DNA from 2 places in the Halomonas sp. AOP7-B1-5 genome. Region 2 is predicted to be linked to the other one. Evidence: riboswitches for the same ligand, from Rfam matches in the RefSeq annotation. Region 2 holds a riboswitch; the other holds the start of a gene.
The links. A riboswitch is a leader RNA that binds a small molecule or an ion and turns the genes downstream of it on or off. The one in region 2 is predicted to bind cobalamin.
Positions count from the first base shown of each region.

Region 1: it holds a riboswitch for cobalamin, as region 2 does, so the genes downstream of both, ACT3XD_RS16735 (TonB-dependent receptor domain-containing protein) here and ACT3XD_RS03975 (ABC transporter substrate-binding protein) in region 2, are expected to answer to the same signal.

Region 1 is NZ_JBQTDC010000043.1:13,489-28,588, reverse strand. It holds partial or broken gene ACT3XD_RS16740 (hypothetical protein) at 1-714, shown strand, start outside; cobalamin riboswitch at 915-1,122, shown strand; gene ACT3XD_RS16735 (TonB-dependent receptor domain-containing protein) at 1,259-3,064, shown strand; gene ACT3XD_RS16730 (cobalamin-binding protein) at 3,099-3,968, shown strand; gene ACT3XD_RS16725 (FecCD family ABC transporter permease) at 3,968-4,951, shown strand; gene ACT3XD_RS16720 (ABC transporter ATP-binding protein) at 4,951-5,715, shown strand; gene ACT3XD_RS16715 (Yip1 family protein) at 5,950-6,561, shown strand; gene ACT3XD_RS16710 (NAD-dependent epimerase/dehydratase family protein) at 6,746-7,633, opposite strand; gene ACT3XD_RS16705 (ABC transporter ATP-binding protein) at 7,714-8,478, opposite strand; gene ACT3XD_RS16700 (FecCD family ABC transporter permease) at 8,475-9,530, opposite strand; gene ACT3XD_RS16695 (AAA family ATPase) at 9,933-11,663, shown strand; gene cobO (cob(I)yrinic acid a,c-diamide adenosyltransferase) at 11,660-12,253, shown strand; gene ACT3XD_RS16685 (cobyrinate a,c-diamide synthase) at 12,253-13,641, shown strand; gene cobW (cobalamin biosynthesis protein CobW) at 13,628-14,740, shown strand; gene cobN (cobaltochelatase subunit CobN) at 14,740-15,100, shown strand, end outside.
Region 2 is NZ_JBQTDC010000004.1:153,436-168,535, forward strand. It holds gene ACT3XD_RS03955 (LysR family transcriptional regulator) at 1-355, opposite strand, end outside; gene speB (agmatinase) at 513-1,415, shown strand; gene ACT3XD_RS03965 (cytochrome c oxidase assembly protein) at 1,430-2,269, opposite strand; gene ACT3XD_RS03970 (DUF2243 domain-containing protein) at 2,272-2,736, opposite strand; cobalamin riboswitch at 2,849-3,040, shown strand; gene ACT3XD_RS03975 (ABC transporter substrate-binding protein) at 3,103-4,116, shown strand; gene ACT3XD_RS03980 (pseudoazurin) at 4,183-4,614, shown strand; gene ACT3XD_RS03985 (alpha/beta fold hydrolase) at 4,664-5,452, opposite strand; gene ACT3XD_RS03990 (sensor domain-containing protein) at 5,479-7,233, opposite strand; gene ACT3XD_RS03995 (M20 metallopeptidase family protein) at 7,537-8,691, shown strand; gene ACT3XD_RS04000 (AbgT family transporter) at 8,736-10,241, shown strand; gene ACT3XD_RS04005 (LysR family transcriptional regulator) at 10,242-11,138, opposite strand; gene ACT3XD_RS04010 (NYN domain-containing protein) at 11,369-11,845, shown strand; gene ACT3XD_RS04015 (ATP-binding protein) at 11,873-13,318, opposite strand; gene ACT3XD_RS04020 (response regulator) at 13,324-14,094, opposite strand; gene ACT3XD_RS04025 (TonB-dependent siderophore receptor) at 14,245-15,100, shown strand, end outside.

The sequences.
Region 1 (15,100 bases), on a different contig from region 2:
GCCATGTCGATGCATGAGTTTGAAAACCTAGTGGAAATGTCAGTCCAGAGTCTTGATCAAGCTGGCGAGCATAGCAGCGAGGATTTGCGTGATCTGTTTTACAATCTTTACCAATTTCAAGCGTCATGGGATACCAGTTTCACGCATTTTCGAGTGATCGATACTCTGCTGGAGCATAAGTTTGTGTATCAGTTTGAGATATCTCAGCATCCTGATTATGCGGAGCACGAGACGTTTTTTAATGGAATCAGTGATTTTTCTTTCATAAATTTAAAGCCACAAGAAGAGTGGCACGAGCAGTCCAATCCAACGGCAGGTTATATCAAGCCTCCTTATTTATTTTTTGATGCTGGTTCACCTCTTTGGCAGCAGTTTGTGGAACAAGGTGATCTTATAGGCAGTGATGCGTTGCCCCCCAAAACGATAGATACTGTAGATATGGTTAAAGAAGTGATTTTTTCCGCTAAATCTCAGGACGATCATGAATTGATCAGTCTCTGGTACACGGCGTTAGGTTTACATGTTGGGTTATTTTCTTCAGAGGAGGAGCAGATTAGTATTAAGGAAAGCTCAAGTATCAGCAATATTAGAGATATAGTACTGGAAACGAACGCTTTAGAGATTGATGCAGGCTACGGTTTTTTAGCACAGCCTACGCCTGACCTGGTTGAGGAAGATGCTTTTTTAACCTGGTGGTTTCAAGTAGGCGAATAATATTTTCAGTTGGGCAACATTAAACTATGCAGAGCATACCTTATTTGTACCCATTGATTATATTTTCGCTTGGTATTGAGTGATTTCGGCTAGATTGGAAAAAATGATCTGCTACCAACCGGTCAGGGCAATCGTTTTTTAAATGTTGTGTTTTGTACGGTAAGGAACCCGTCAAATTGACCGGGTCACGACAACTTGCTAGTTTACGCGCTCTTTCAGGTGTCGGCGGCCAAAGCCGCTGGTGAAACGGGAAGTTGGTGCCCAATCCAACGCTGCCCCCGCAACGGTGATCAAGTTAAGAGCCCTCGTTACCACTGTGCAATATAAACGCATGGGAAGGTGAGTGCTTGGGAGCGTCAGTGTGCTTCGCTTGTCAGCCCGGAGACCGGCCTGAGAGAGAGGGCTATATCAGCCGAACATGCCAGGACGCGGTGGGCGCTCTCAAGGCGATTAGTGACTTCCTGCTATTCCCTTGTGGTGCCTGCGCTTGGCGATTATAAAAACCACGCTGTGCGGGTTGGCACAGCGCGCAAGGTACCTCCTCATGCCTAACTATCTTCCTGTTTCTGCCGCGCTTGCTGCGTTGGTTGTATCTCCCGTGGTCGTTGCTCAGAGTGACCTGCCAAGCGCTCAAGCTGGTTTGCAAAGCACTCTTAACCCGGTAGTGGTTACTGCCGCGCTGGCGCCGCGTACGGCCAATGACAGCCTTTCCTCGGTTACCGTATTAGATGAAGCCACGCTGCGCCGCCAAGACCCGGTGAGCATTACCGATCTGTTTCGTGGCCAGCCGGGGGTGGATGTAAGCTCTAACGGCAGCTTTGGAAAAAACAGCAGCATGTATATTCGCGGTACTGGAAGCGGCCAAAATGTGCTGTTGATTGACGGTATTCGTTTACGTTCAGCCACCAGCGGCGGGGCTGCCTGGTCGTATCTTGACCCGCGTATGTTTGAGCGCGCTGAAATCGTGCGCGGCCCACGGGGTAGCCTGTACGGTGCCGATGCGATTGGCGGGGTAGTGCAGTTATTTACGCCCCAAGCGAGCGAAGCGGGGCCGCAGCCGAGGTTTTCGATAGGCGGTGGTTCGTTCAATACTCAGCGAGTAAGCGCGGGAATCAGCGGTCGTGAAGGCGGTACCCGCTACAGCTTTGCGGGCAGCCACTTGACTACCGATGGTCAGCCGGTTCGCCGCGATGGCGAAGATAAAGGCTACGACAATACCTCTGCGTTGGCGCGGGTTTCGCATACGTTTGAAAATGGCGCTGAGGTGGGTGCTCTTGCGCTACGCGCTCGGGGTAATAACGAATACGACGGCGGTGAAAACGACTTTGTTCAACAAGTAGCCGGTATTTATGGCGAGTTGCCGATCACAAGCGACTGGCACAGCCGCCTCACGCTGAGTGAATCCCGCGATGAGAGCGATGACTATGCAAGCTTTGGCGACTCGGTATTCAACACCAAGATTAGCACTGCGCGCTGGGAAAATATTGTTACCGCGGGGGCTCACGAGCTGATCGCAGGCGCTGAATACAGCGAGGATAAGGTTGACAGTACTATTGAATACGATGAAACCAGCCGCAGCAATAAAGCCGTATTCACCCAAGCGCTGTTGGATTTTTCACCGTTAACCCTGCAAGCCAGCTTACGCTTTGATGATAATGAAGCTTATGGCGATGAAGTTACCGGCAGCCTGGCAGCAGGTTACGCGCTGGATAGCAACCACACCCTGCGGGCCAGCTATGGCACGGCGTTCAACGCGCCGACGTATAACCAGCTTTACTACCCAGGGTTTGGTAATCCGGACCTTGAATCTGAAACCTCTGAAACCGCTGAAGTGGGTGTTCGTGGCCAATATGCGCAGTGGTTTTGGGATGCCGCTCTCTATCAAACGGATATTGATAATCTGATTGCGGGGCAGGGCGTTCAGTCTAACGTGCCTTCGTCACGGATTCGGGGAGTAGAGCTTGCCAGTGGCGTTGAGCTAAATGATTGGATATTAGCTGCCGCGTTGACCTACACCGATCCTGAGAATCGCTTAACAGGCAATCGGCTGCAGAATCGCGCTACGCAAAGCGTACGTCTGGATATCGACCGCGAATTAGGCGAGTGGTCGCTGGGCGGTTCGTGGGTCGCTCAAAACCACCGCTATCGTGATGCACAAAACCAGGACCGGCTAAGTGGTTATGGGCTGGTCAATCTGCGCGCCGGCTGGCAGTTTGCTCCATTGTGGAGTGCTCGCCTTACATTAGAGAACGTTATGGGCCAGGATTACGTGACCACGCGCTCGTTCGATGGCGCCGACTATTTAAATGCGGGACGGGCAGGTTTTCTGAGTGTTCATTTTGGTCAATAAAGTGCATAAATTGGCGCGAGCGGCGCTGGCCCTCATGCTAGTAATGCCTGCGGGTATAGCGCAGGCGAATCACCACGCGCGCTGCGTGGTGGATGATCGCGACCGAGAAGTCTGCTTATACAACCCTGCCCGGCGCATCGCCACGCTGTCGCCGGGCGCCACCGAGCTTACCTACGCCGCCGGTGCGGGTGAACAGGTGGTGGCGGTGGTCTCCTATAGCGATTATCCGCCCGAGGCAAAGCAGGTTGCCTCAGTGGGCAGCCATACCCGTATTGATCTTGAGGCGCTGGTAAGCCTTGCCCCTGACCTGGTGATTGGCTGGGTCACGGGGAATCCTGCCGAGCAGCTTGAAACGCTTGAAGCGTTAGGCCTATCGGTCTTTTATATTGAGCCTCGCACAATTGAGGGCGTGGCCAGCACGATTGAGCGCATAGCGCGGTTGGCCGGTACGGAAGCCGCCGGGCAAAGTGTCGCTGATGGTTTTCGGCGCCAGATGGCAGCGCTTGAAAATCAATATGAATACCGTGAGCCGGTCAGTACGTTTTACCAGGTGTGGAACGAGCCGCTTATGAGCGTTAACGACCAGCATCTTATTGGCCAGGTCATTCAGCTGTGCGGCGGGTTTAACGTGGTGGGAGAACAGCCACGTTTAGTACCACGCCTTGATGATGAGGCCGTGCTGGCAGCCAATCCTGAAGCTATCGTGGCCGGTGGAATGGGTGAAGAAAACCGCCACTGGTTAACCCACTGGGAGCAGTATCCGTACCTTACAGCGGTGATCAATAACCATCTGTTCTTTGTACCGCCTTCGCTTATTCAGCGCCCGACGCCGCGCATGGTACAAGGTGCCAAGATTCTGTGTGACCAGTTGGATAGCGTTCGCCGAATGCGTGGGGCGCGGTAATGAGGAAAGTAGCGCAAGGCAGCCTAAGTGCGCCCTTGGGAGTGCTTGTCCTTGCCGCGCTAATCGCTTTGCTGTTTGCCGTGAGTATTGGCAGCGCCTCCCTCTCAGTTGCTCAACTGTGGGCTGTTGCCCAGGGGCAGGGCGAGCTTTTAGCCAGCACGCTGGTCTGGGAGTTGCGCTTGCCCCGAGCGCTTTCTGCGTTTGCAGTCGGCGGCTTGCTGGCGGTAGCCGGGGCGCTGATGCAAGTACTGCTGCGCAACCCTTTGGCTGATCCTTACGTCCTGGGGCTTTCTGGCGGAGCCTCTATTGGCGCGCTGGCAGCCATGCTGGTGGGTCTGGGCGGGTTCCTGGTATCGGGGGCGGCATTTGTTGGCGCGCTGTTTTCAACGCTTTTGGTGTTTGGTTTGGCGCATGGCCGTGGCGGCTGGAGCCCCGCAAGACTTCTATTAACTGGAGTAGTGGTCGCCTCGGGCTGGGGTGCGGTGATTACGTTGATGCTGGCAATGAGCCCTGCCGAGCGCCTGCCGGGCATGCTGTATTGGCTGATGGGCGATCTTTCCTATGCGCGCACCCCCTGGCCGCCGCTTTTACTGCTGCTGGCAGTATGCTTACTATTGGTGCCTTTGGGGCGAAGTCTCAACGTGCTGGCCCGTGGTGCCCCCCAGGCTGCTGCACTGGGGGTTAACGTGCGCCCGCTGGAGTGGGGTATCTACATTCTTGCCAGCCTGCTGACGGCAGCGGCGGTCACCACCGCAGGCAGCATCGGGTTTGTGGGTCTTGTGGTGCCCCATATGCTGCGTTTGCTATTAGGCAACGATCAGCGGCTTATTCTACCCGCCTGTGCTCTGGCGGGCGGCACGCTGCTGGTGTTGGCCGATACCTTGGCGCGCACCATGATTGCCCCTGAACAGCTGCCGGTTGGGGTGATTACCGCGCTTTTGGGCGTGCCCACGTTTTTGTTTCTGCTCCACCGGAGCCGCTAATGAGCATATTGACCACTCAGCAGTTGGTGATCGATGTGCCTAATCGCCCAGGCGGAACACCGCTGAATTTAACCATTCAACCAGGGCAAGTATGGGGCGTGCTGGGACCCAACGGGGCGGGTAAAACTACACTTCTGCACACTCTGGCGGGGTTACGAGCGCCGCGCTCCGGGAGCGTTCATCTCAACGAAGCACCGCTTGCCAGCCTACGTCGCCGCCAGGTCGCGCAAACGTTAGGGGTCGTGTTTCAGGAGCGAATGGACAGCTTTCCGGCTACGGTGATGGAAACGGCGCTGATTGGCCGCCATCCGTTTCTTTCCGCTTGGCAGCGGGAAAGTGGCGCTGACTACACCCTTGCAGAGCAGGCGTTGGGCCGCCTGGATATCGGCACTTTAAGCAAGCGATTGGTCAGCACGCTTTCCGGCGGCGAGCGCCAGCGCGTTGCTCTGGCCACGGTGCTTACTCAAGCTCCCGCTATCTGGCTTGCCGATGAGCCAACCAATCATCTGGATCTCCATCACCAAAGTGCCGTCATGGCGTTAATGGCCGAGCAGGCGGCAAGCGGCAAAAGTGTGGTGATGTGCCTGCATGATCTTAATTTAGCCGCCCGCTGGTGCGACCAGATACTGCTTCTGTACCCCAATGGGGAAGCCAAGTGGGGCCCACGGGAAAGGTTGCTAACCGCCGGTACGCTCGAAGCGCTCTACCGTCAGCGGCTCACGGTTGTTGAGGTCAATGGTGCGCCGGTATTTGTACCGATATAGAGGACACAGCGCTGTCGCTAAACGCGTGAGGGGGAGTGACGGTTGGCAGGAAAATATCTTTACTGAACAGCGGCCATTAAGCGTCATAAATAGACCTGGTGATCTACACTAAAAGTGGGTTTGGGCCTTGATGATTGACCCCACTTATCATCACCTGATCTCAAGTCTGATCCCAGCAGCTGGTCCCAGGTGCTGGTTTCAATTGCTATGCCTTTGCATTAGCGGGAGGTCGTTATGATCCACCATGTTTGGGGGCTCCTCCATCATCCTGACGTAGAGTGGCATAAAATCAGTGACGAGCATGAGTCCGTCAGCCATCTCTATGCCCACCATGTGCTTATTCTGGCGGCTATACCTGTGGTCTGTGCGCTAATCGGCACGACCCGTCTGGGTTGGACCTATGGCGGTATCGATACCTATAAAGTCTCTATTACCAATGGCCTGGCGCTAGGTATTGCGTTCTATGCGCTGATGTTAGTGGCCGTTGGTTTGGTCGGTAACGTGATTTACTGGCTAGCCCGCAAGCTGGAGAGCCGTCCTAGCCGCCGCGACTGTATTATTTTCGCGGGATACATTGCCACGCCGATGTTTCTGAGCGGTGTTTTTGCGCTTTATCCGGTTTTCTGGTTTCGCATGTTGGGCATAGTGATTGGCCTACTTTACAGCGCTTACCTACTCTACAAGGGAACGCCCAGTTTCCTGGGCATCAGCCACAAGCGTGGCTTTATCATGTCGACCGCGACGCTATGCATCGGCGTGCTGGTATTAGAAGTGCTGCTTGCGATCGTTGTGCTGCTATGGAGCATGGGATCTGAACACAGCGTGGTGTGGCGGTTCTTGCGATAGCAAGATAGATGGTTCCGACGATGCAGTTAGCAGCACTACGCACGAGGCATATTGCCAAGCGCGTAGCCCTCATGCACTGATCAGGAATCTTACAGGGAATCCTTTTCTGAGATAGTGAGGCGAGATAGTGAGATGAGAAAGTAAGACAAGAAAGTAAGACAAGAAAGTAAGACGTGTTGATTTACTACTCCAGCTCAGTTCGCCAAGAGTGACGCGGTTCGAAACCCACCAGGCGCCGCGCTTTGTCGATACTGTAGAACGTCTCATATTCTCCCATTGCGTGCTGTACAGGTACGCCAGGATAGAAGCGCTCGATCACCTGGGCATTGGTAAGCCCTACCGATAGATCCTCATTGGCGACGTTAAACACCTCGTAACCTAAACCATCCGTTTTCAGACAGCAGTCGACCATCTGGCCCAAGTCGCGGGCATCGATATAGGCGAAGATGTTGCGTCGGCGCAGCGCCGGGTTATCCATATACGCCGGGAAGTTCTGGCGGTATTCATGAGGCTCGATCACGTTATTGATACGCAGGGCGTAAATGTCGATGCCTGAGCGCGCTTGAAACGAACGCGCGGTTACTTCGTTGACTACCTTGCTCATGGCGTAGCTGTCTTGCGGCACAGTGGGGTGTTCTTCATCGATAGGCAGGTAGTCTGGCAGCTTCTCGCCATCGGCAAAGCAGATGCCGTAGGTGGTTTCGCTGGAGGCAAAGATTACTTTGGGGATGCCCAGGTGGGTGGCGGCATCCAGAATATGGTAGGTGCTTAGCGTATTGATACGGTAGGTTTCGTTATCCGGGCGGTGCAGAATGGCGGGGATAGCGGCAAAGTGAACGATGGCGTCGTAGCGTGGCATTCCAGTGCCCGGCTCCAGCTCATCGAAAGTGGCGTAAGCTTGGCACGCATTGAACACTTGGCCCGCGTCGGTCAGATCTACCTTCAGCGTGGTGATGCCCGGCACAACGGACGCTACCCAGTCCAGGTTGGTGATGCTGTGACCCTGGTCGCGCAAATACGCGGTCGCATGACGTCCAGCCTTGCCGCTACCACCGGTAAACAAAATACGCATGTGGATTTCCTGTTTATTGTAAGAGTTCGTTACAAGGACCCACACCTTAGCAAAGAAAGCGTTACACCGCCGAAAAGCGTTTAAACCGCGCTTCTAAAACGCATAATCCGTTTGCCGTCAATAGGATCATCCAGCACGTGGGCATACACGCCGAACGTCTCTTGTAAGCACTGGGCGGTTAGCACGTCATGCGGTTGGCCGCTGGCGATCAGGCGTCCACCGTCCATCACGCCAATGCGGTCGCACTCCATGGCCTGATTCAGATCGTGCAGGGAAATTACCACGGTGATGGGCAGCTGCCTGACCAGCTCAAGAATCGACAGCTGGTGGCGAATATCCAGGTGGTTGGTGGGCTCATCCAGCAGCAGGATTTTGGGTTGCTGGGCAAGTGCCCGGGCAATATGCACGCGCTGGCGCTCGCCGCCGGAAAGGGTATGCCAGAGGCGGTCCGCCATGTGCGCCATATCCACATCATTCAGCGCCTGATCCACAATGGCGTCATCCTGAGCTGACCACGGGCGCAGCGCCGAAAGGAACGGCGTTCGGCCCAGCCCCACGACCTGGCGCACGTGGATCCTATCGGTGGTTTCCGCCTGTTGCTCAACCAGCGCGATGGATTGCGCGATATGCCGCTGGCGCATTTTGGCAATCGACCGGTCGTTTATATGTACGCGGCCTGTTTTAGGTTTATTCAAACCTGCCAGCAGGCGTAATAGCGTAGTTTTACCGGAGCCGTTCGGGCCAATTAGGCCGAAGGTCTGGCCGGGCGCTACGTCAAGACAAACGTCTTCTAACAGCGTGCGCCCATGTACGCTCCAGCCCAGCTGTTGTGCAGTTAATTTCATCGATTCCTCGTGCCCCGAACAAGAATCAACGCAAAAGCTGGCGCGCCAATCAACGAGGTAATCACCCCAATGGGCAGTACCTGGCCGGGCACCAGAATGCGCGAAAGAATATCCGAGCCAATCAAAAACACGGCGCCAGCAAGTGCCGAAGCGGGCACCAAACGCGTATGTTGGGTACCCACGATAAAGCGCATGGCATGGGGAATCACCAAGCCCACAAAGCCAATAGCGCCGACCATCGACACCATAATGGCTGTCACCAGCGCTACCGCAATAATTAAAAGCCCCCGCGTTGGGCGAACGGCGATACCCATGGATGCCGCGCTGTCGGCGCCAAAGGTAAAGGCATCCAGTGCGCGGCGGTGCCAAAGGCAAATCAACAGGCCGCCCAGGGCGGCAGGAAAGGCGATTGCCACATCGTTCCAGCGCACCCCAGAAAGGTTGCCCAAAAGCCAAAACATGATGCCGCGGGCTTGCTCGGCACTGGCCGACTTGGTAATGATGAAGGCGGTGAGTGCGTTAAACAGCTGAGAGCCTGCAATACCGGCCAGAATAATGGCCCCGGCCGCCTGAGTGCTACGCCCGCCGCCGGTACCGCTACTGGCTGCATGGGCAAGCAGTACCACCAAACCAAACGCGAGGCCAGCACCGGCAAATGCCCCCGCGGATAGCGTTAAAGCACCCGCGCCAAGCCCCGCCACCGTGACGGCCACGGCACCGGTCGAGGCGCCTGCCGATATACCCATCAAGTACGGGTCGGCCAGGGGATTGCGCAGTAACGCCTGGAGCACAACTCCGGCCAGGGCCAGGGCCGATCCGCAACACGCGGCTACAAGGGCGCGGCTTAGCCGGTAGTTCCAGATAATCCCAGCATCGATACGATCAACGGCGTAGTTAGCACCCAGAAGATGATTAGCCAATACCTTGAGAATCGTATCCACGGGAATCGCCGTTTCACCAATCGCCGTACCGGCAAGCAGTGCGATCAGCAGCACCAAGGGCGCAAGCCAAAGCCAGTGCGCCTGAGTGCGAGCCATCGGGGCGCTTTGCATGGCAATGGCTTTCATTGTGTGAAAGGCGTATTAAATAGGGCGGGGGCGAACTTCATGAGATGGTGTTCCGGGTACCGATGGACATAAAGCTCGACAGACTGCCGAAGACGAGAGGATAAAACACTAAAAAACCTTTGATATTGACGACTTGCTGAAGTGGCGAGGTGGCTTCCACCTGACGCCATCCTCTATAATGCGCGGTTATTGTAGCCACTTTCACGGGGTTTGGCTCTATCGTTATTCTCGTGTCAGGGATGAATAACTTTCACGTGTATAGCAGTGTCCATGCGCTGCTTAATGTATTAGTTTTACCCGCTTGTAGAGTATGCGCTTTACGCGCTTGTTGCGGCTCTCAGTCGCTCAATATCTTCTTGTTAAATCAAGTCAATGTTCCTTTTACCCATGGTGATGCCTGTGGTTGAGTTTCCCTTTACCGCCGTCGTCGGCCAGGCATCGCTTAAGAAAGCGCTGCTTTTAAACGTAATCAACCCGCGCATTGGCGGGGTGCTGATTAGCGGCCCGCGAGGCAGCGCAAAATCAACCCTCGCCCGCGCGCTGGCGGCACTGCTGCCCGAATCTGACAAGGGCGGCAAGTCGCCGTTTGTGACCCTGCCGCTAGGCGCCAGTGAAGACCGCCTGACCGGCAGCCTGGACCTGCAAAAGGTATTGAACGAGCGCGAAGCCACCTTTCACGAAGGGCTGTTGGCCAGAGCGCATGGCGGCGTTTTGTACGTCGATGAAGTCAATCTGCTCGCCGATACCCTGGTCGACCTGCTGCTGGATGTCGCTGCCAGTGGGGTCAATATCGTTGAACGCGACGGTATTAGTCACTCCCACGCGGCACGTTTTAGCCTGATTGGCACCATGAACCCGGATGAAGGCGAACTGCGCCCGCAGTTGCTCGACCGGTTTGGCCTCTGCCTGGAACAGCCGGCCTCCATCCGTATCGAAGAGCGCATCGCCATCGTGCAGCAGCGCGATGCTTTTGATCGCGACCCCGAACGCTTTATCGCCGACTTCGCCGCTGAGCAGTCAGCCCTGCGTGAACGTATCGAGCAGGCGAGAGATGTGCTAGCAGCCGTGAGCGCACCTGAATGGGTTTACGCACACATCGCCAACCGCTGTGAAGAAGCCGGCGTCGAAGGCCTGCGTGCCGATGTTACCTGGCACCGCGCCGCCCAGGCCCATGCCGCTTGGCGGGGAGGCGATACAATCATTCAGGACGATGTGGATACCGTTGAGCCCTGGGTATTGGCCCATCGGCGTACGCATGAATCTTCCACACCACCATCAACGCCGCCGTCTTCTCCACCACCTTCGTCCACGCCAAATGAAAAGCCTTCTGGCGGTCAGTCGTCTGCCGGTGGACATTCAGGCGAGCAGGGGCAGTGGGGCGCCATGCCGCCCATCGCGCAGAACATGCTGGATAGCCAACTGCTGAATCTCCCTGCGCTTACACCCATCAACCGGCCTGCGGCTAAGCCGCTGCTTTCACTTGGCGGTACGCGTAAGGGCACCGAGTTGGGCCAGGGGCGAGCTAATAAACCACCTTCGTCTACCTCTCGCCCCGACTGGTTCGCCACGCTGATCGCCAATCGTGGTCAGTGGCCCTGGCGACAGTTGCGTGATCGCAAAGCGCGCACCGGGCAGCCAGTGCTGCACCTGGTACTGCTGGACACCTCCGGCTCGACGCTGGGTAAGCGCCTGTTGGGCCAGGCCAAGGGCTGGGTGGATAGCCTGACCCGCCAGGCGTACAGCGCTCGCGAGCAGCTGGCCGTGCTGGGGTTTGGCAACAATACGGTGACACCGCTACTCACCCGCCAGCGTGCGCCCAAAAGCCTAGAGGCGACGCTGAACAGTGCCGATGGCGGGGGCGGCACGCCGCTGCGTAAAGCGGTTGAGGAGGCAGGAAAGTTGATTCGTCAGTGGCAGCGCCGCGAACCCGGCCTACATATACGTACCTACTTGATCACCGACGGGCGCACCCGCGAGTCCGTTGCAGACCTGCCAACGCTTGGCGATTGTGTAGTGATGGATACCGAACACTCATTTGTAAAACGTGGCCAGGCGACACGCCTTGCCCAGCAGCTGGGCGCCTTGTATTGGGCACTGCCCACCCAGGAGTCAGCATGAGCGATAGCAATCACCAAAACCGCATGCAGCGCAAAAAAGAGGTGGTCGATGAGCGCATCAGCCGCGCCACTGAAGAGCGCGGGGTATTAATCCTGCTCAAAGGCAACGGCAAGGGTAAAAGCAGCTCGGCGCTCGGTACGCTGGCGCGCTCGCTGGGGCATGGTCAGAAAGGCGCGGTCATTCAGTTTATTAAAGGGCGGCGCGAAACCGGTGAATACCTGTTCTTTCGTGACCACCCAAGGCTTGACTGGCATATCATGGGCCAGGGCTTTACCTGGGAAACCCAGGACCGCGAGCGCGATATTCAAGCCGCCGAAACTGCCTGGGAAATCGCCAAGGGCCTGTTGGAAGACCCGGCCTACAACATCATCGTGCTGGACGAAATGAGCTACATGTTCAAGTACGGCTACCTGGACCCGGTGCCGGTGGTAGAGGCACTCAAACGCCGCCCAGCGCATCAGAATGTGATTATTACCGGGCGCACCATGGCACAGCCACTTCAGGAAATTGCCGACACCATCAGCACCGTGCAGGATGAGCGCCACGCGTTTCGCGGCGGCGTCAAAGCTCAGGCGGGGATCGAGTACTGATGAGTACACCTTCTGCCAGCTGCCCCGCGCTGTTTATTTCAGCACCTGCCTCAGGTCAGGGCAAAACCACGGTAACCGCCGGGCTTGCGCGGCTGCTGCGCAATCAGGGCAAGGTGGTGCGGGTATTTAAAACCGGGCCGGACTACCTGGACCCGCAAATACTCGCCCAGGCCTCTGGCCAACCGGTTGACCAGCTCGATTTATGGATGGCAGGCGAAGCCTACTGCCGCCAGCGCTTTTATGAAGCCGCTGTTGAAGCCGATTTGATTCTCGTGGAAGGCGCCATGGGCCTGTTTGACGGCGAGCCTTCCAGTGCCGATTTAGCCGCGCTGTTCGGCATTCCCATGGCCATCGTGATGGATGTTAAAGGCATGGCCCAAACAGCCGCTGCACTGGTAACGGGGCTGGCTGGCTTTCGTGACGACATTCAAATTGCCGGGCTGATTGCCAATAACTGCGGCTCCCAGCGCCACCGGGAGCTGATTGAAGGCGCGCTGCCCGCAGCCATTCCTTTTTTAGCTGCCGTACCGCGTGACCCTGAGCTGGCACTTCCCGAGCGTCATCTGGGCCTGGTGCAGGCGGAAGAGATTCGCGACGATCTGGAAATTCGCTTTGAAGCCGCGGCGCAGGCGCTGGAAGCCGCAGGGCTGCTGGACGCGCTCGCCACGCTTTCGCCGGTCAGCTTTAGTGCTTCTACTGAGGCGCTTCCTGCTGTGCCGCAGGCACTGGCTGGGCAGACAGTAGGCGTGGCCCGCGATGCGGCGTTCAGCTTTATTTATCAGGCCAACCTGGACCTGCTGGCGCAGATGGGTGCGCAGGTGCGCTTTTTCTCACCACTGAGCGATGCCGAACTACCCGAGTGCGATGCCCTTTGGCTACCTGGCGGCTACCCGGAGCTTCATGCGCAGGCGCTTGCGGCGAATACCGCCATGCGCGATGCCATTAACGGCTTCTTTAGCGCGGGTAAACCCATCCTCGCCGAGTGTGGTGGCATGCTGTATAGCCTGGAAACGCTAACCGACTATGCCGAGAACACTCACCCCATGCTCGGCTTACTGCCGGGGCACGGTGCCATGCGTGGGCGGCGCGGCTGCCAGGGCATGCAGACCGCCGAGCTGCCCGAAGGGCCGGTTCGTGGCCATGCCCATCACCGCTCGATGGCCGAGCAAATGCCTGAACCGATGGCTTACGGGCGCCGCCAGCGCCACCCCGCGCCTGGCGAGCCGATCTACCGTGCCGGTCGCTTAACGGCGACGTACTTACACCTGTTTTTCCCGAATAATCCTGCTGCGGTAGCGCGTCTGCTTAGCCTCGGTCTTGGCAACGATTCAGCGCAGGCCACGGCCGCAAGCCCCCAAATTGAGGAATCCTCGCATGCAGTTAAATAAAATTCCCGCCACGGTCGTGACCGGCTTTCTAGGTAGCGGCAAGACCACGTTGCTGGCCAATATTCTGCGCCAGATTACCGGTAAGCGGATTGCCGTGATCGTCAACGAGTTCGGCGAGCAGGATATCGACTCAAGCCTGCTGCGTAGCTGTGCGTTAGGTTGTGAAGACGGAGCTGAAGAGGGCGAGCAAGTCGACGCCGGTGAAGACGGCAGTATTTACGAGCTGGCCAATGGCTGCATCTGCTGCACCGTGGAAGAAGAGTTTCTGCCGGTGATGAAAAAGCTGGTGGCGAGGCGTGATGATATCGACCACATCCTGATCGAAACCAGCGGGCTGGCCTTGCCCAAGCCACTAGTGCAGGCGTTTAACTGGCCGGAAGTCCGCCAGCACTGCACCGTCGATGCCATTATCACCGTGATCGACGGGCCTGCCGTAGCCGCGGGCCGGTTTGCCAACGACGAAGAAAAGGTTGCCGCTCAGCGGCTGGCCGACGACAGCCTGGACCACGACCCCAGCCTGCGCGAACTGCTGGATGACCAGCTAAGCGCGGCGGATTTAGTGCTGGTCAGTAAAACCGACCTGCTGAACGCCGACGAGAAAGCCCGGGTTGAAGCGCTGGTACAGGCGCGGGTGCCCGCATCGGTCAAAACGCTGTTTATCGATCAAACGCTAGCGACTGACACGGCCCAGCTGGAAGCCCTGATGGGCATTGGCGCGGCCAGTGAGGAGCATATCGACAAGATTACCAACCATCACGACAAGCACCATGCCGAAGGCGCCCACCACGATCACGCCCACGATAACTTTGATTCCTGCGTCATTACGCTGGGCGAAGTCGATGGCGATGAGCTGGCGGCCAGGCTTCAACATCTGCTGAAAACCCAGGAGATTTATCGCGCCAAGGGTTTTGCGGCGATCCCCGGTAAACCCATGCGCCGAGTTATTCAGGCCGTCGGCGAGCGCCTGGACGGTTATTTTGACCGTTTGTGGCGTCAAGACGAGGCGCGCCAGACCCAGCTGGTGATTATCGGCAAAACGCTGAACAGCGATGAAATTCATAAGGCGCTGGCCAGCGCTGAGACGTCGGTAAGCGCCTAATGCATCTTTTCGCCGCCAAACCGGGAGGCTTTGTTGATGATGAAGGCATCATCGACCTGCAGCAAAGCCCTGCCGAGGTTGTGATTATGTCCGCCGCTGACAGTAACTTGTCGGCGTTGGCCCAGGCAGTTGATCGCCTGGGCGATGACTACCCCTCGGTGCGGCTGGCGAACTGGATGAACCTGGTGAAACCGGCGGCGTTTGATCTTTACGAAGACCGCGTGCTGGAAAAAGCCCGCTTGGTGGTGGTGTCACTGTTGGGTGGAAAGGGCTATTGGCAGTACGGCTACGAGCGGCTTCTGGCCTGGGCGGCTGCCAAGCCCGAGCGCCAGCTGATTCTGGTGCCCGGCTGCGACGCCC
Region 2 (15,100 bases):
GGCTTAAAAAGCCGGGGTACATGACTTCCTCAAAGTAGTCCGTGGTGGCCAGGGTAAAGCGACGCGAACTGCTGGCAGGCGCGAATGAAGCCGGCGGGGCCAGCCCCTCCTGCAGCATGGCCAGCGCCTGCTGTACCACCGGCAAAAGCGCCAGCGCCCTGGGGGTCGGCTGCATGCCGTTTTCGGTACGCACCAGCAACGGGTCATCCAGCGACTCACGCAGCCGCTTCAGCGCATGGCTCAAGGCCGGCTGGCTCAAGTGCAGCTTTTCGGCGGCCCGCGTAACGTGGCGCTCGCGCATCAGCATCTCGAAAACGCGCAGCAGGTTTAAATCAAAGTGGCGCAACGCGCTCATAAATGTCCGTAGTTAGCCATTATTTATATAGCGAATGATTTAATTCTAAACATTCATTTAATTTATTGCTGGAAATTATTTATGGTCGCTTCCTCATCGCGTGGCTTACGCGATCTTGTGCTCAAGGAGACGTCCGCCGGTGACCCAGACACCCATCATGCCCAGCCTGTTTGGTGATGTTATTTCGACTTTCATGAACGTGGCCAAGGCCACCGATCCTAAAGCGACCGATGCAGATGTCGTGATCAGCGGCGTGCCCTTTGACCTGGCATGTTCAGGCCGGGCGGGCACTCGCATGGGGCCGAACGCCATTCGCCAGGCCACGGCCAACCTGATCTGGGAAGGCAAACGCTGGCCGTGGGATTTTGCGCTCGAAGAACGTCTTGGCGTGTGCGATGCAGGTAACCTGGACTACGCCTACGGCGAGCCAGAAAGCCTGGTGGATAACCTGGAAAACCATGCCGGACGCTGGCTGAAGGCGGGCAAGAAAATGCTGACGCTCGGCGGCGACCACTATATCAGCCTGCCGCTTCTGCGCGCCCACGCACGCGAACACGGCCCGCTGGCACTGATTCACTTCGATGCCCACACCGATACATACGAGCAGGGCACTCGCTTTGATCACGGCACCATTTTCCACCACGCCCTTAAAGAAGGCTTGGTTGTGCCCGAGCATTCGCTGCAGATCGGTATTCGCACCAGTTACGACCGTCACAATCACCCCTATGAAGTGCTGGATGCCGACTGGGTGAACGACAACGGCCCCAACGCGGTGCTCGAAAAAATTCGCGCCCGCGTGGGCCATCACCCGGCCTACGTCAGCCTGGATATCGATGGCCTCGACCCGGCCTTCGCCCCGGGTACCGGCACGCCGGTATGCGGCGGCATGTCCACCGACCTGCTGCTCAAGGTGGTTCGCGGCCTGGTGGGTATGGATCTGGTGGGCATGGATGTTGTCGAGGTTAACCCAGCCTACGATCACGGCGACATTACCTCGCTTGCCGCGGCAACGCTGGGGCTTGAGTTCTTGTATGTGCTGGCGGCGTCCAAGGGCGCTTAATAGCCTTTACGCATCTATGTATTGACTCCGACGCGACTTATGTCGCGTTCGGCACTTTTGAACAACCCCTCACGCCGTTCGACCGGCTTGCGCAACCAAAGCGTTAGCAGTACAACCGCCAACAGCACTTCCGCCAGGTCGCCGCCGTAATACATCAATTGGGCGGCGGCCTGTATTTCCTCAAGCGAATGGTCGGTGCCACGTGGCCAAGCGTAGCCGTACATAAGTTTGCCCAGCAGGCTGTGGGTGGCGATAGACGCAAACAGTACGCCTAGCCGAAAGCGCAGGCTTAGCCGATGGGGCGACACATCGGGCTCAGCCAGAATCGCCCAGCAGAAAAGATACCCCGCCACCAGAAAATGCACATGTATCCAATAGTGAAGTGTCTGATTATCTAGCGATGCGCTATACAGCGGCGTGAGATAAAGCACATACATACCGCCGATATTGAGTATAAGCGCGCTGACGGGGTGGGAGACGAAGCGCACGAACCGGCTCTGCAGTAAGGCGGCTACACGCCTGCCACCTGCCTGCGGCAACGTGCGTAATAGTAAAGTGATGGGCGCGGCCAAGACCCAGGCAAGCGGCGCCAACATGCCGATCAACAAATGCAGGGTCATATGGCCCACCAGATCATGGTGCGCCCAGGCCATTAAAGGGGGTGCTACGGCGATGGCAAGCAACAGGCTGCCTAAGGTAAAAAAGCTACTCCGCCAACCGCTCCAACCAGCCGCTTTATGACGCTGGGCATAAGCCGCCGCTAGATACGCCAGCGTGATTAAAGCAATCAGCGCCAACGGCAGCCAATCAAGCAACGCCACTTGCGCGGCATGGGTATGGTCGTGAACGTGCATGTCTAGCGATGCCCAAGACGCTTGGCACGGCGATAAAACCCGATGCCCACAAGCAAAAGCACTATTGCCGCACCATTCCACACCACGTCATAGAGCAGTGGATCGACCCCATAGCGAATCTGATGCAGGCGCAAAATTTTGTGGTTGATCAGGCCATCAAAAAGCTGGAAACCGCCCATACCTAAAAAGAAGCCCGTCTTGGCCCAGGGAATTGTCAGGCGCTTGCGCTGGGAAAGGTCAAGCAGCATGAACACGCCTATCACAATGGCGAGTAGCTCGAAGGCATGCAGTAGCCCATCCGAAATAATCCCAAACGTTGGCGTACCAAAATCAAAGAAATGATGCCATTGAAGCAACTGGTGAAAGACTATTTCATCGACGGCCGCCATTACGCCAGCACCCAACAGCACGGCTGCCCATAGCGAGCGTTTCGTATCAATATTGGAAGAGGGGAAATGATTCGCCATGGCATCCTTGCTCCTAGCAGTTTTCCTCAAGTTAGGCACTACACCCTTTTCTCGCAACCAGGAAGCGGTGAGCCAAGGCTATTTTTAACAATGTTAAGTGCCATCGTTACACCCTAGAATACCCCGCGTCGGTGTTCTTTCGAGAACCTAACAGAGAATCCGCCGCGCCTGGCCGCGAAACGGAACTGCCCCCGCAACTGTAGGCGGCGAGCGATGCTCGACAATGCCACTGGACACTATGTCTGGGAAGGTGAGCTAGCGACGACCCGTCAGTCAGGAGACCTGCCGACACCCTAACCTTCATCGAGCGGGTCGGCTCAGTTTTTTGCTGTTCCAACGGCCTGCTCATCATGCACGGGAGTGTACATGATGTTGAAATTGACCACGGCGGCTGTCGCCAGCCTTGTGCTGGGAAACGCAGCTTACGCCGCTACCGATTACCCCTTGACGCTTGAAAGCTGCGGCCACGAGATCACGCTGGAAAAGCCCCCTGAACGGGTCGTAAGCATCGGCCAGGCACCCAGCGAAATCCTGTATATGCTGGGCCTTGCCGATAAGCTGGAGGGCACAGCGCTGTGGATCAACCCGGTGCTGGATGAGTTTGCAGACGTTGACGCCACCGTTGAGCGTCTTTCCAACGATGCGCCCAGTTACGAGAGTGTGGTGGCCAAAAAGCCTGATCTGGTCGTCTCGGCCTATGAGTGGATGATTGGCCCGGCAGGCGTGGTTGGCACACCAGAGATGTTTGAGGATTTGGGGATCCCCAGCTGGATCATGCCCACAGACTGCATCGGCAAAAGCAATCAACAAAGCATGGATGGCGCCCGCTCGACGCTCTTCGATACCGAGTTGATTTACGAAAGCATTGACACGCTAGCCCAGCTCTTTGACGTGACCGAACGTAGCGATCAAGTGATTGCTGAGCTAAAGGCGCGCGAAGCTGCGGCCGTAGAGAAAGCCGAAGCGCTGGATCTGCCCGATGATATCACCGGTGTTTTTTGGTACTCCTCCGCCGACATGGCCATCGATCCTTATGTAGCAGGTGTCAACAGTGTGCCCGACTGGCTGATGAACAGGCTGGGGATCACCAACGTCGTGACTGCAGAAGAAGAGTGGCCGACCGTTGGCTGGGAAACCATTGCCAGGAGCAACCCTACCTTTATTGCCGCCGCGCGCATGGACCGGCGCCGCTTCCCGGCCGATGATATTGCCGCCAAGCGTGAGTTTCTGGCATCCGACCCCGTTACCCGCGAGACCGAAGCCGTTCAGCAGGAGCGTATTATCGCGATTGATGCGCACGCACTGGATCCCTCGGTCAGGTCAATCTTTGCCTTGGAAGTGCTCGCTGACCAGCTTGCCGATTTTGATCTAACCCACTGATACAGTGGCTATTCCATACTGCGCCCCGTCTACGGGGCGCTTTGTCTTTTATAAAAGGATTTTGTGATGAAGATACTGCTTCGAATCATGGTTCTGCTTGCCCTTTTCCCATTGGCTGCGCAGGCCGAGACACATATTGTCGAGATGCTCAATCGCAACGACACCGGGCCCATGCCCTACGCACCGGATTACTTGGCGATACAGCCCGGCGATACCGTTCGCTTTGTACCCTCTGCGCCAGGCCATAACGTGGCATCGATCGAGGGCATGATGCCGGAAGGCGGCGAAGCGTTCGTCAGTAATATCGGCAAAGAGGTAGACGTCACTTTCGATGCCGAGGGCATCTGGGGCATCAAATGCTCGCCACACTACACCATGGGCATGGTTATGCTGATTCAGGTCGGCGATACCGCCGCTACGCAAGCAGACCTACCTGAATCATTGCCGCCCGCGGCCCAAACGCGCTTTCTAGAGATACTTGAGCGACATAACGGCTGACCAGTGAATAGCGCCTGGTAAAGCGCGGCGACGTTGCCTCGATAGCGCGTTAAGAACGCAGCCAGGCGTTGATTTCTTGAAGAACAAGTTCAGGGTGCGTCATATGCAGGCAGTGACCATGGCTTGCCAGCAGGCGCAGTGTACTATCCGGCATATGGTCACGCATATAATCACCAACCTTAGGATTGGCCAGCGTATCCTGCTCACTCTGCAGAATAACAGCAGGATGTTTTACCTGAGGCAACAGGTGGCGGTAATCCGAAAAGAACGTCGCTTTAGCGAATATCTTGGCGACTACCGGGTCGGTCGAGCAGAAGCTGCTGGAAAGCTCGCCCACTAATAATTCAGAGCTTTCAGGCCCCATTACCAGGGGCGCCAGATAATTAGCCCAGCCAATATAATTTCGATCCATCAAATCGATCAGTTCTTCCAAGTCCGCATGTTCAAACCCGCCATGATAGTCAGGTGGCATGTTCAAAAAGCAGGGTGAAGGGCAAATCATGATCTGACTGGCAAAGCGTTCAGGCTGGGCAATGCTTGCTAGCAAACCAATCGTACCGCTTACCGAATGCCCGACAAAATGCACCTGTTTTAAATCCAGCGCTTCGCAGATATCGGTGACATCCTGGGCATAGCCTTCAAGCGAGTGGTAGCGCGCCTCACTAAAGGCCGATAGCTGCGACTGGCCTGAGCCCACATAATCAAATAGCACCAACCGATAACGGTCTTTTAATGTAGGAACTAGATAGTGCCACACCTGCTGGTCACAGCCGAACCCATGAGCAAGCATTAGTGTTTTTTCGCCAGCCCCGACAATAGTCACATTGTTACGTGCCATGACCTGCTCTTTAGTTAACACGCCGTTTACTCCTTCGTTTTAAATGAGTGAGTTTTATACTTCGCTTGAAACTCCGTTTGATACCACTCATCAATCCATGCGAAAAAAGCGCGAGCGGGCATTGGCTTGGCTATGTAGTAACCCTGACCACATTCACAGCCAAGTTCCATCAGCAGTTGGCTATGCTCTAGTGTCTCAACCCCTTCTGCGACCAGACCACACTCGAATGCGCGAGCAAAGCCGATGACGCCCTTCAAAATGGCTAAATCACTGCTACTGGTCAGCATATTTTTGACAAAACTACGGTCAATTTTGAGGGTATCTACCGATAGATCCCGGAGATGGCTCAACGAGGAGTAACCGGTTCCGAAGTCATCCAGAGAGATACGAATTCCCATTAACCGGCAGGCATTGAGCACTGAATAAACATGGCTCACATCTTCAATGGTACTGGTTTCAAGTACTTCAATCTCAAACCGCTGTTTAGGCAGGCGGGGGAAGTCCGAAAGAATGACGCTTAAATCGCGCAGAAATTGCGGGTGCTGTAAGTGGTAACCATCAATGTTGACGCTGATCTGCAGGTCCAGCCCCTTCTGTAGCCATATTTGTAGCTGGCAGAGCGCTTTCGTAATCACCCACCGGCCTAGCGCCAAACCGGTAGCGGTATTGCTAAGTACAGGCAGGAAAGTATCCGGCCCTTTCAGGCCTTCTACCGGATGATTCCAGCGTATTAATGCTTCAACGCCAAACACCTCACCTGTGCGCATATTGATTTTAGGCTGGTAATAAAGCTCAAACTGATCGGCCTCCATAGCGCTGCTAATCGCAAGCAGCTCTGAATACTTCTCCTTTTGAACGACTTCATTATCGATATTAAAAAGGCAAACCTGACTCTTTCCGGCAAGTTTTGCTTGATACATTGCCTGATCAGCCTGGCGAATCAGCTGGTCCGGCTGTACTTCTTTCGCCTGCGGATAAAGCGTAACGCCAATACTGGCAGAGAGCTTTAAGTGCATTGAGCCGATGCTGATGGTCTCTGAAAGTTTGCTGATAAGCCGCGTTAGCGACTCTTCTACCAAACCTGCGCTAAAGCGGCCATTTAAAAAAATAACGAACTCATCGCCTCCAAAACGGGCAATTAAATCATCACTTCTAAGATTATTGGCCAGCCGCTCGGCTACGAACTGAAGGACCTTATCACCTACATGATGCCCATAGCGGTCGTTAATTTCCTTAAATCCGTCAAGATCAACAAATGCCAAAGCGAATGCCATAACGCTACGCTTTCGATCTAACATTTTGTGGTCAAGGTATTTAGTCAAGGCCGCCCGATTAGGTAGCCCGGTTAACGGATCCGTGTCGGATAATGTACGCAGTACGGATACTTTCTGCTCAAGCAGTTTTTTGGTTTCCGTTAGCTCTTCAAATAATTGATCTGAACGGCTGGCACTACTGATACTCCAATAAACATTTCCATCAGAACTGCCATCAAAAAAAGCACTTACCGACACTGGCACCTTGCCTTTTGAGGGTGTCACCAGCGTTAGACGGATTTCATCACAGCAGGTTTCCTGAAGCAGCAAGGGAACAATGTATGCTTCATAAATAATCTGTGACGCTTGGCTTAACAAGGTAAACAGGTCAGCGCCCACTAGCCCGCTGACTGAATAACCGTAATACTTTTCAATATAGCGATTGCTGTACAGAATACGCCGCTTATTGTCGGTAACCATGCATCCCACGGGGAAATCATCAAGCGAAAATAGGGTAGATGTGGACATGACTTACCTTGAATAATGACAAAATGACTCACCCTCAACGGTTTTTACACCCTCATATGTTCTCTGATAATCACCTAGGTTTCTATTTTTATAACGTAACGGATTGATACCACTAAACGTAAAATAACAAACCTAAAATACTATTCGTGTGAAATTAACATACTCAACAGGGCCTAGAATCTAAGGTTTCTTCTTACTGTTGCTCAAAAAGCAACAAACTCAACATACAAGCCTCTCCTTTAAGCCCATCAAGTCACTTAGCTTTAGGGCACATAATGACATCAATAACGGCAAGGACAGGCAATGTTTACCGAAAAGCAAGTACAAGATGCGATCACCCTGCGTCACACCCTCCATCAGCACCCTGAGCTTAAATATCAAGAAGCTCAAACCGCAAAGCTCGCCGCAGAGCGGTTACGTGCGCTTGGCTATAAGGTAACAGAGGGTATTGCGACCACAGGTATTCTGGCGGAGCTGGATACCGGCCGCGAAGGCTCGGTGATCGCGTTTCGTGCCGATATGGATGCCCTGCCCATTCACGAAGCCAATACGTTTGGCCACCGTTCACAGCATGAAGGCCTTATGCACGCCTGCGGACACGACGGACATACTGCCACGCTGCTGCTCGCCGCCGAAGCCATCATGGAAAAGCGGGATGAGCTATGCGGGCACCTCAAGCTGATTTTTCAGCCGGCGGAGGAAGGCGGCAACGGTGCGGATGCGATGGTTAAGGCGGGTGTGCTTGAAAACCCCCGGGTGGAGGCCATGTTTGGCTACCACAACCGCCCCGGCTTTCCTGAAGGCCAGCTCTTCGTGAAACCCGGTCCGGCCATGGGTGGCAATGACACGTTCAAGGTGACCATCAATGGTGTCTCCGGCCATGCGGCCATGCCCCATCTGGCCATTGACCCTATTTATGTAGGAGCCTCGCTTGTTCAACAACTACAAGGCTTGGTGGCCCGCCACAAATCGCCCCTTGAATCCGGCGTGATTACCGTAGCTTCCTTTCATGCAGGCGATGCCGCCAACGTCATTCCCGGAAGCGCTGAGCTGATGGTTAACATCAGAAGCGACCGCCCCTCCTCCCGCGAGGCGCTGGCCGGCAAGCTTGAACAGGTAATAAAAGGCGTGTGCGATGCCCATGGTGCCCGCTTCAAGCTTGAGCACATTCATCAGATCCCACCGCTGGCCAATGACCCCGAATGGTCCGAGCGCGTGCTGGAACTCGCTTCCGAGTACGCGGTGAGCAACGATATTCAGAAGCTGGATTACATGCCCACCATGGGAGCCGAGGATTTTGCGTTCTACCTACAAGAAGTGCCCGGCTGCTTCTTCTTCGTCGGTAACGGTGACAGCGCTTATCTTCACAACGAACACTACGACTTTAACGACAACATATTGCCGGTGGCCGGCGGCATGTTTGTGGCTTTAGCAAAAGGGCTGCTATCACGCAGCTAACAACCTTTTACAACCAATAGCTTCTAAAAATAAGGGTTAACACTATGCAGTCCGTACTCGCTTCTATTGAACGCGTGGGTAACAAACTCCCTCATCCGTTCATTCTGTTTACCATTCTCGCCGTGGTGGTCGTGGTTATTTCCGCTCTGCTTGCCGCCTTTGGCGTCTCGGCGGTCAATCCGCAAACCGGCGATACTGTCTACGTTCAAAGCCTGCTTTCCGGCGATGGCGTGGAGTTCATGCTGACCAGCGTAGTCAGTAACTTCGTCAATTTCCCGCCGCTTGGGCTTATTTTGGTGGTGATGTTCGGCATCGGTCTGGCTGATAAGGTCGGCCTGATGTCCACATTGATGCAGGTTAGCGTGGCCAAGGCACCACCGTCACTTTTGACCTTCTGTGTTTTCATGGCAGGTATTTGCGGCAGCATCGCTTCCGATGCCAACTACTTGATCCTGATTCCGCTAGCCGCCATGGTCTATCACTCGGTGGGCCGCCATCCGATTGCTGGTGCCGCCGCCGCCTACGCCGCCGCCGGGGCGGGTTTTGATGCCAGCCTGTTTATTACCGTTGGGGACGCGCTATTTGCCGGTATCACTACCGAAGCGGCGCGCTTGGTTGATCCCGACGCCTATGTTTCTCCGGTGGATAACTACTATTTTGTGGCCTGCTCGGTGTTCGTGCTTGCCATTGCAGGTACGCTGATTATCGATAAGGTGGTTGAACCGCGGCTCACACGCACGCTGCCGATGAGTAAGGACTTCAAGACAGATATCATCAAGCCGGAGTTAACGCCTGCAGAAAAGCGAGGGCTTAAGCGGGTCGGCTTTGCTACCTTGATCTATCTAGCGTTGATCCTGATTGCCGTTCTTCCCGAAGCATCACCGCTACGTAACGAAGAGGGAGGGTTGATCCCATCACCTTTCCTACGCTCGCTGGTGCCACTCATGTTTGGCTATTTCGTGACCATCGGCCTGGTTTATGGCATCACTACCGGTAAGATCAAAACCAGCCGCGATGTGCCTCAACGCATGGCAGAGTCGGCAAGCGATTTAGCACCTACTCTGGTATTGTTCTTCGCGATTGCGCAGTTTATCGCCTACTTCCGCTGGTCAGAGCTTGGCCAGTACATCGCCATAGAAGGTTCGAACATTCTGCAGAGCACCGGCTTTACCGGCCTGCCGTTGGTGGGCGCGTTTATTGCCATGAGTGCTGTGCTTAACGTGTTCATGACCAGCGGCTCAGCCCAGTGGGCGCTGATGGCTCCAGTATTTGTGCCCATGCTCATGATGATCGACTTTGACCCCGCCTTTGTACTCGCCATGTTCCGTATAGGTGACTCCAGCACCAATATCATTTCACCTATGAGTCCGTACTTCTCGGTCGCACTGGTGTATATGCAGCGTTACAAGCCGGATATGGGGTTAGGCACGCTGATAGCCACCATGCTTCCACTCGCGGTTACCTTTCTGCTCGCCTGGTCCACCTTTTTGATGTTCTGGCTGGCCATGGGCTGGCCGATTGGGCCTGGCGTTTACATGATGGCGAACTGATTACTGCATCGTCAGCATCAACTTCCACAGATAGTCGGCAGCGGGCGAAAGCCTTCTGCCGGCTCTTCTTACCAAGTTGCCCTGACTGCTGGCTGCCAGTGGATGCGCTACGGGAATCGCCATAAGCTGTCCTGCTTGTATCTCGTTACTTGCAGCGGCTGCGGTCATGAACGATACGCCGATACCGGCACTCGCCATACGCCGTGAAACAGAATGCAGGTTGCAGCGATAGGCGGGCGTGGCGGGTTGCCCGGCGGCGCTAAATAACGCATTTACAAACTGCTGCGACCCCGATACATCGGGCAGAAAAATCAGTTTGTGCTGCAAAAGCTCTGCTACCGTAACACTCTCCTGCCGGGCCAGCAGATGAAAAGGGGCCACCAAGGCGCATAGCGGGCCGCGCTCAAAAGAGTGCACCACCAGCCGCGGGTCCGAAATTGGTCCATAGGTAATCGCGATATCCACCTCGTCGTTGGCTACCATCTCGTGAGGCTCACGGGGGTAGTAGATACCCGTCTTGATCTCGATCAGCACGTCAGGGTAGTGCTCGGAGACACGCTTCATCACATAGTTGATAAAACTATCCACAAACCCGTCGCCCACTGATACCACGACCTTGCCCGCCTGCAGATTGCGCAGCCGGGAAAGCGTATCCCCAAGCTCCGAGTTGAGCCGCCGCTGGGCAAGAAAGCTATCTACTACCAGTAAGCCCGCCTCGGTTAACATCATATGGCGCCCCTGGCGCTCTAAAAGTGCCATCCCCAGCTCTCGCTCAAGACTGCGCACCTGCCGACTCACCACGGAAGGGTTAATATGCAAATGCTCAGCCGCCGCGCGAATACCGCCGCAGCTGCTTACTTCCAGCAAATAGAAAGCACGTTTATCGAGTATATTCATGGATGGCTCGTAATAGGCTGGAGATACATAAAGCATGCTAACCAACTAGCGCATGCCATTGTATTGCGCTGAATCCGCCAGAGCGAGACCAGCGATGTTAGTACACGACAAAGGAATTTATTACTTGCCCTTTTCCCTTTTTAGCGCACCCGACGTGCTGTGCTGTAAAACCTTACATTCACCTGACCATGCTGGCATGCTTTAACGCCTTCCAAGGAGCCTTACCGCATATGACCAGTGTCGCCATCTTTGTTGATACCCAAAACGTCTACTACACCACGCGGGACGCATATCGAAAAAACTTTGATTACAACACGTTTTGGGCGCAAGCCACCGCTAACCGAGAGGTGACGGGCGCGTTTTGCTATGCCATCGATAAAGGCGACCAGAAACAGCGTGAGTTTCAGAACATACTTAGAGCGATCGGTTTTGAGGTGAAGCTCAAACCGTTCATTCAACGCTCTGACGGTTCCGCCAAGGGTGACTGGGACGTCGGTATCACTCTCGATGCTATCGAGTACGCGGAAAAGGCCGATGTTATCGTTTTGGTCTCGGGCGATGGCGACTTTGACCTACTCGCCCATAAAATCCGCACCGTACATGGCAAGAAAGTGGAAGTGTATGGCGTTCCCCAGCTGACCGCCGCTTCGCTTATTAATGCGGCGAGCGAGTTCATCCCTATCAAGCGCGACCTGCTGCTTGGCTAATGGGCTTCAAGTGCATAAACGCCGTGTTTAACCGTCTTGCCAGCGAATCACGCATGACTCATTTTTCGCGCCAGCGTGGGTGGGCAGCGCCATTACAACGCGCAACCCGCCGCCGGTTCGGTTATCAAGCGCCAGCCTGCCGCGATGGGCCATCACGATGCTCCGGGCAATGCTCAGCCCCAGGCCGTACCCGATGCCGCTTGATGGCGCTGAGGCCTCACCCTGCACGTAAGGCTGCATGACGGCAGGCAGATGCTGGTCATGAATACCGGGGCCGTCATCCTGAATCTCAACCTCGACCCAGCGCTCTGTCAGCCGCAGCGTTAGCTGAGCGCTACCCGCATAGTGCAGGGCATTGTCGATCAGGTTGTGCAGCACCCGCCGAATGCTGGCGGCGTGGCCGGAGATAATCACGGCCGGTGCGCCGTGCCAGCGGACATCGCCTCCCGTATCGACGAACTCATCCACCACTTCATTGATCAATCCGGCCAAGTCAAACGCGGCGTGACCATCCGGCGTTGCGCCACTGCTGGCGGAATCCAGAAGCGAGCGAATCAGCTCTTCCATCTGGCCGATATTGGTAACCAGCTTTTCCCGAAGCCGTGCATCATTGATGCCTTCCACCCGAATGCGCATGCGCGTAAGCGGCGTGCGCAAGTCATGGGAAACGGCGGCAAGCAGCTGAGTTCGCTCGCCCATCAGATCAATCAGCTGTTGCTGCATGGCATTGAAGGTCTCGGCGGCCTGGCGCATTTCCTTCGGCCCTTCGACCGGTAAAGGCGGCTGCTCGATGTTCTGACCCAGCGCCGAGGCAGCGCGAACCAGGCGCCGTAACGGGCGAGTGCTGATACGCACCACGATGAGCGCGATAGCCACCAGGGCCAAGGCGCGGAGCAGATAAACGCGCAGGGCATAATCGCCCAGCACGCGCCAGGCAGGCTCAGCGTTCCAACCCTGTTCCTGAACCGCCTGGATGTGCAGCCACTGCCCCGACGCAAGGCGCATCTGGAAGTCGAAATGCCCAACCACGTGAGAAAGACCAAACAAGCCAGCCCACGTTCTGGCGTGGCCGTTCTCATCCCGGATAGTCACGTCGAGCAGCGACAGCTCTACGGCTTCGCCGACCTCCTGACTGAGCGCGGCCTGCAGCATGCTTTCCACGTTTTGCTGGCCACTGTCCAGCCGTGGCGGTGTGGCAAGTGGCGATACCAGAAGCTCAGGGTGAAAGGTTTCCGACGCCAGGTGGGTCATCGCCTCGCCATTGGCCAGTTTATGCAGCGTTTCCACGGTACGAAACGCCACCAAGCGAGCGGGCACTTCGAGTACCTGACTATAGCGCACGTCATACCAGATGCTGCTGAACAGCAGCTGGATCGCCAGGCCACCGGCCACCACAATCACGCTCAACTGCCCGAACAACGAACCAGGCCATAATCGGCACCACCATCCCGGCGTACGCGTCATTCTGAACATGCGCGTCATTGAGAAATAGAGGGTTGTTCGAGCAGATACCCCTCGTTGCGCACGGTACGAATAAAACGCGGACGACGCGCGTCATCCTCAAGATAATGACGCAAGCGGCTGATGCAGACATCAATGGAGCGGTCGTTAACGTAATACTCCCGCCCAAACGCGCGGCGACTCAACTCGTCCCGGCTGACGATGCGGTTAGGAATCTCGCTCAAGGTCTTAAGCACCATGAAATCGGAGCGGGCGAGATCGCAGGCGTGGCCGGCGGGTGATTTCAGCCGACGGGTTTGTAGATCCAGACGCCACCCGGCAAAACACAGCACGGCTTCATCGGCCGCAGCTTGCGGCGGGGTGTCCGGCTTGTCTCTGGCATGCGGTTCTCGGCGCATGACGGCGCGGATACGTGCCAGCAGTTCGCGCGGGTCGAAGGGCTTACACAGGTAGTCATCGGCACCAATCTCAAGGCCGATAATACGCTCCGCCGAAGCGCCGCGGGCGCTGATCATGATCACTGGCAGGCTGCTCTGCTGACGCAGGACACGACACAGGCTCAAGCCGTCTTCGCCTGGCAACATCAGATCGAGAATGACCAGATCCACGCTGCCATTCAGTTGGCCCCACATCTCGCGGCCATTGGCCGCGCCGCGCGTGCGGTATCCCATCCCGGCCAGATAGTCGCAGATCAGCTCACGGATTTCATCATCGTCATCCACCACCAGAACGAGGGCAGATTCATCGTGTTGTTCAGCGCTTGACGCCAACGGCGCTACATCACCCATACAATTCATTACATATGCCCCATAGAGCAAAAGTTTCTTAGCCAAAGACGCCAATATAATCGTGGCCTGGGAAATGGTAAATGCCAATCATTATTATTTTAAGGGACATTCATGATGTATCGCGCCTCGCACACCTTCAGGAACTCGTCTGTGTGTTCAAAAACCCCACTCGCCAAGGCAATTGCGGCCGCCTGTGGTGGCTGCCTGTTAAGTACCAGCGCACTGGCCCAGACAGCAGTTGATGAACCTCAACGTATATCCGACGTCCAGATGAGTACTGTGCAGGTCGAGGCGGCCTATCAAGGCGACCCTGCCCGAAGCTATACAGTGCCCGAAACCAGCAGCTCCACCGGTTTGGATCTCTCCCCTCGCGAGACGCCGCAATCCGTTACGAGTGTTACCCGGCAGCAGTTAGACGATCAGCAAGCGGTCAGCCTGGAAGACGCGCTGGAGCTCACTCCCGGTATCGCCGCCAGCAAAGCGGAAGTGGGCGTACGTACGTCTTACCGTGCCAGAGGCTACAACATCAGCAACTGGAAGATCGACGGCTTGCAGTTCCCTGGCGATTCCGGTTTCAGTGGCGGCGGCAACGCTGTGAACCTGGACCTGTACGAGCGTGTGGATATCGTGCGTGGCGCCAATGGCCTGCTGGGCGGCACCGGTGACCCCTCGGCCACCGTCAACCTGATTCGCAAACGCCCAGAGCGGGAGTTTGGCGGCAGTGCCTACGCCTCTTATGGCCGCTGGGACAACGCGCGCGGCGGGGTGGATATCAATACGCCACTTACCGAGGATGGCAGTATCCGTTCGCGTTTCGTGGTGACCCAGGGCGAAGGCGACGGCTTCCGCGACCATGAATCCACCCGCAGCCGGGCGGCACTGGCCAACTTCGAATTTGACGTAAGCGACGCAACTACGCTGGGAGTGGGTTACCAGTACGAATACAACAAGACCTCGGGCGCTGGCTGGGGTGCCAACATACCTATCTGGTTCGCCAGCGGCCGAA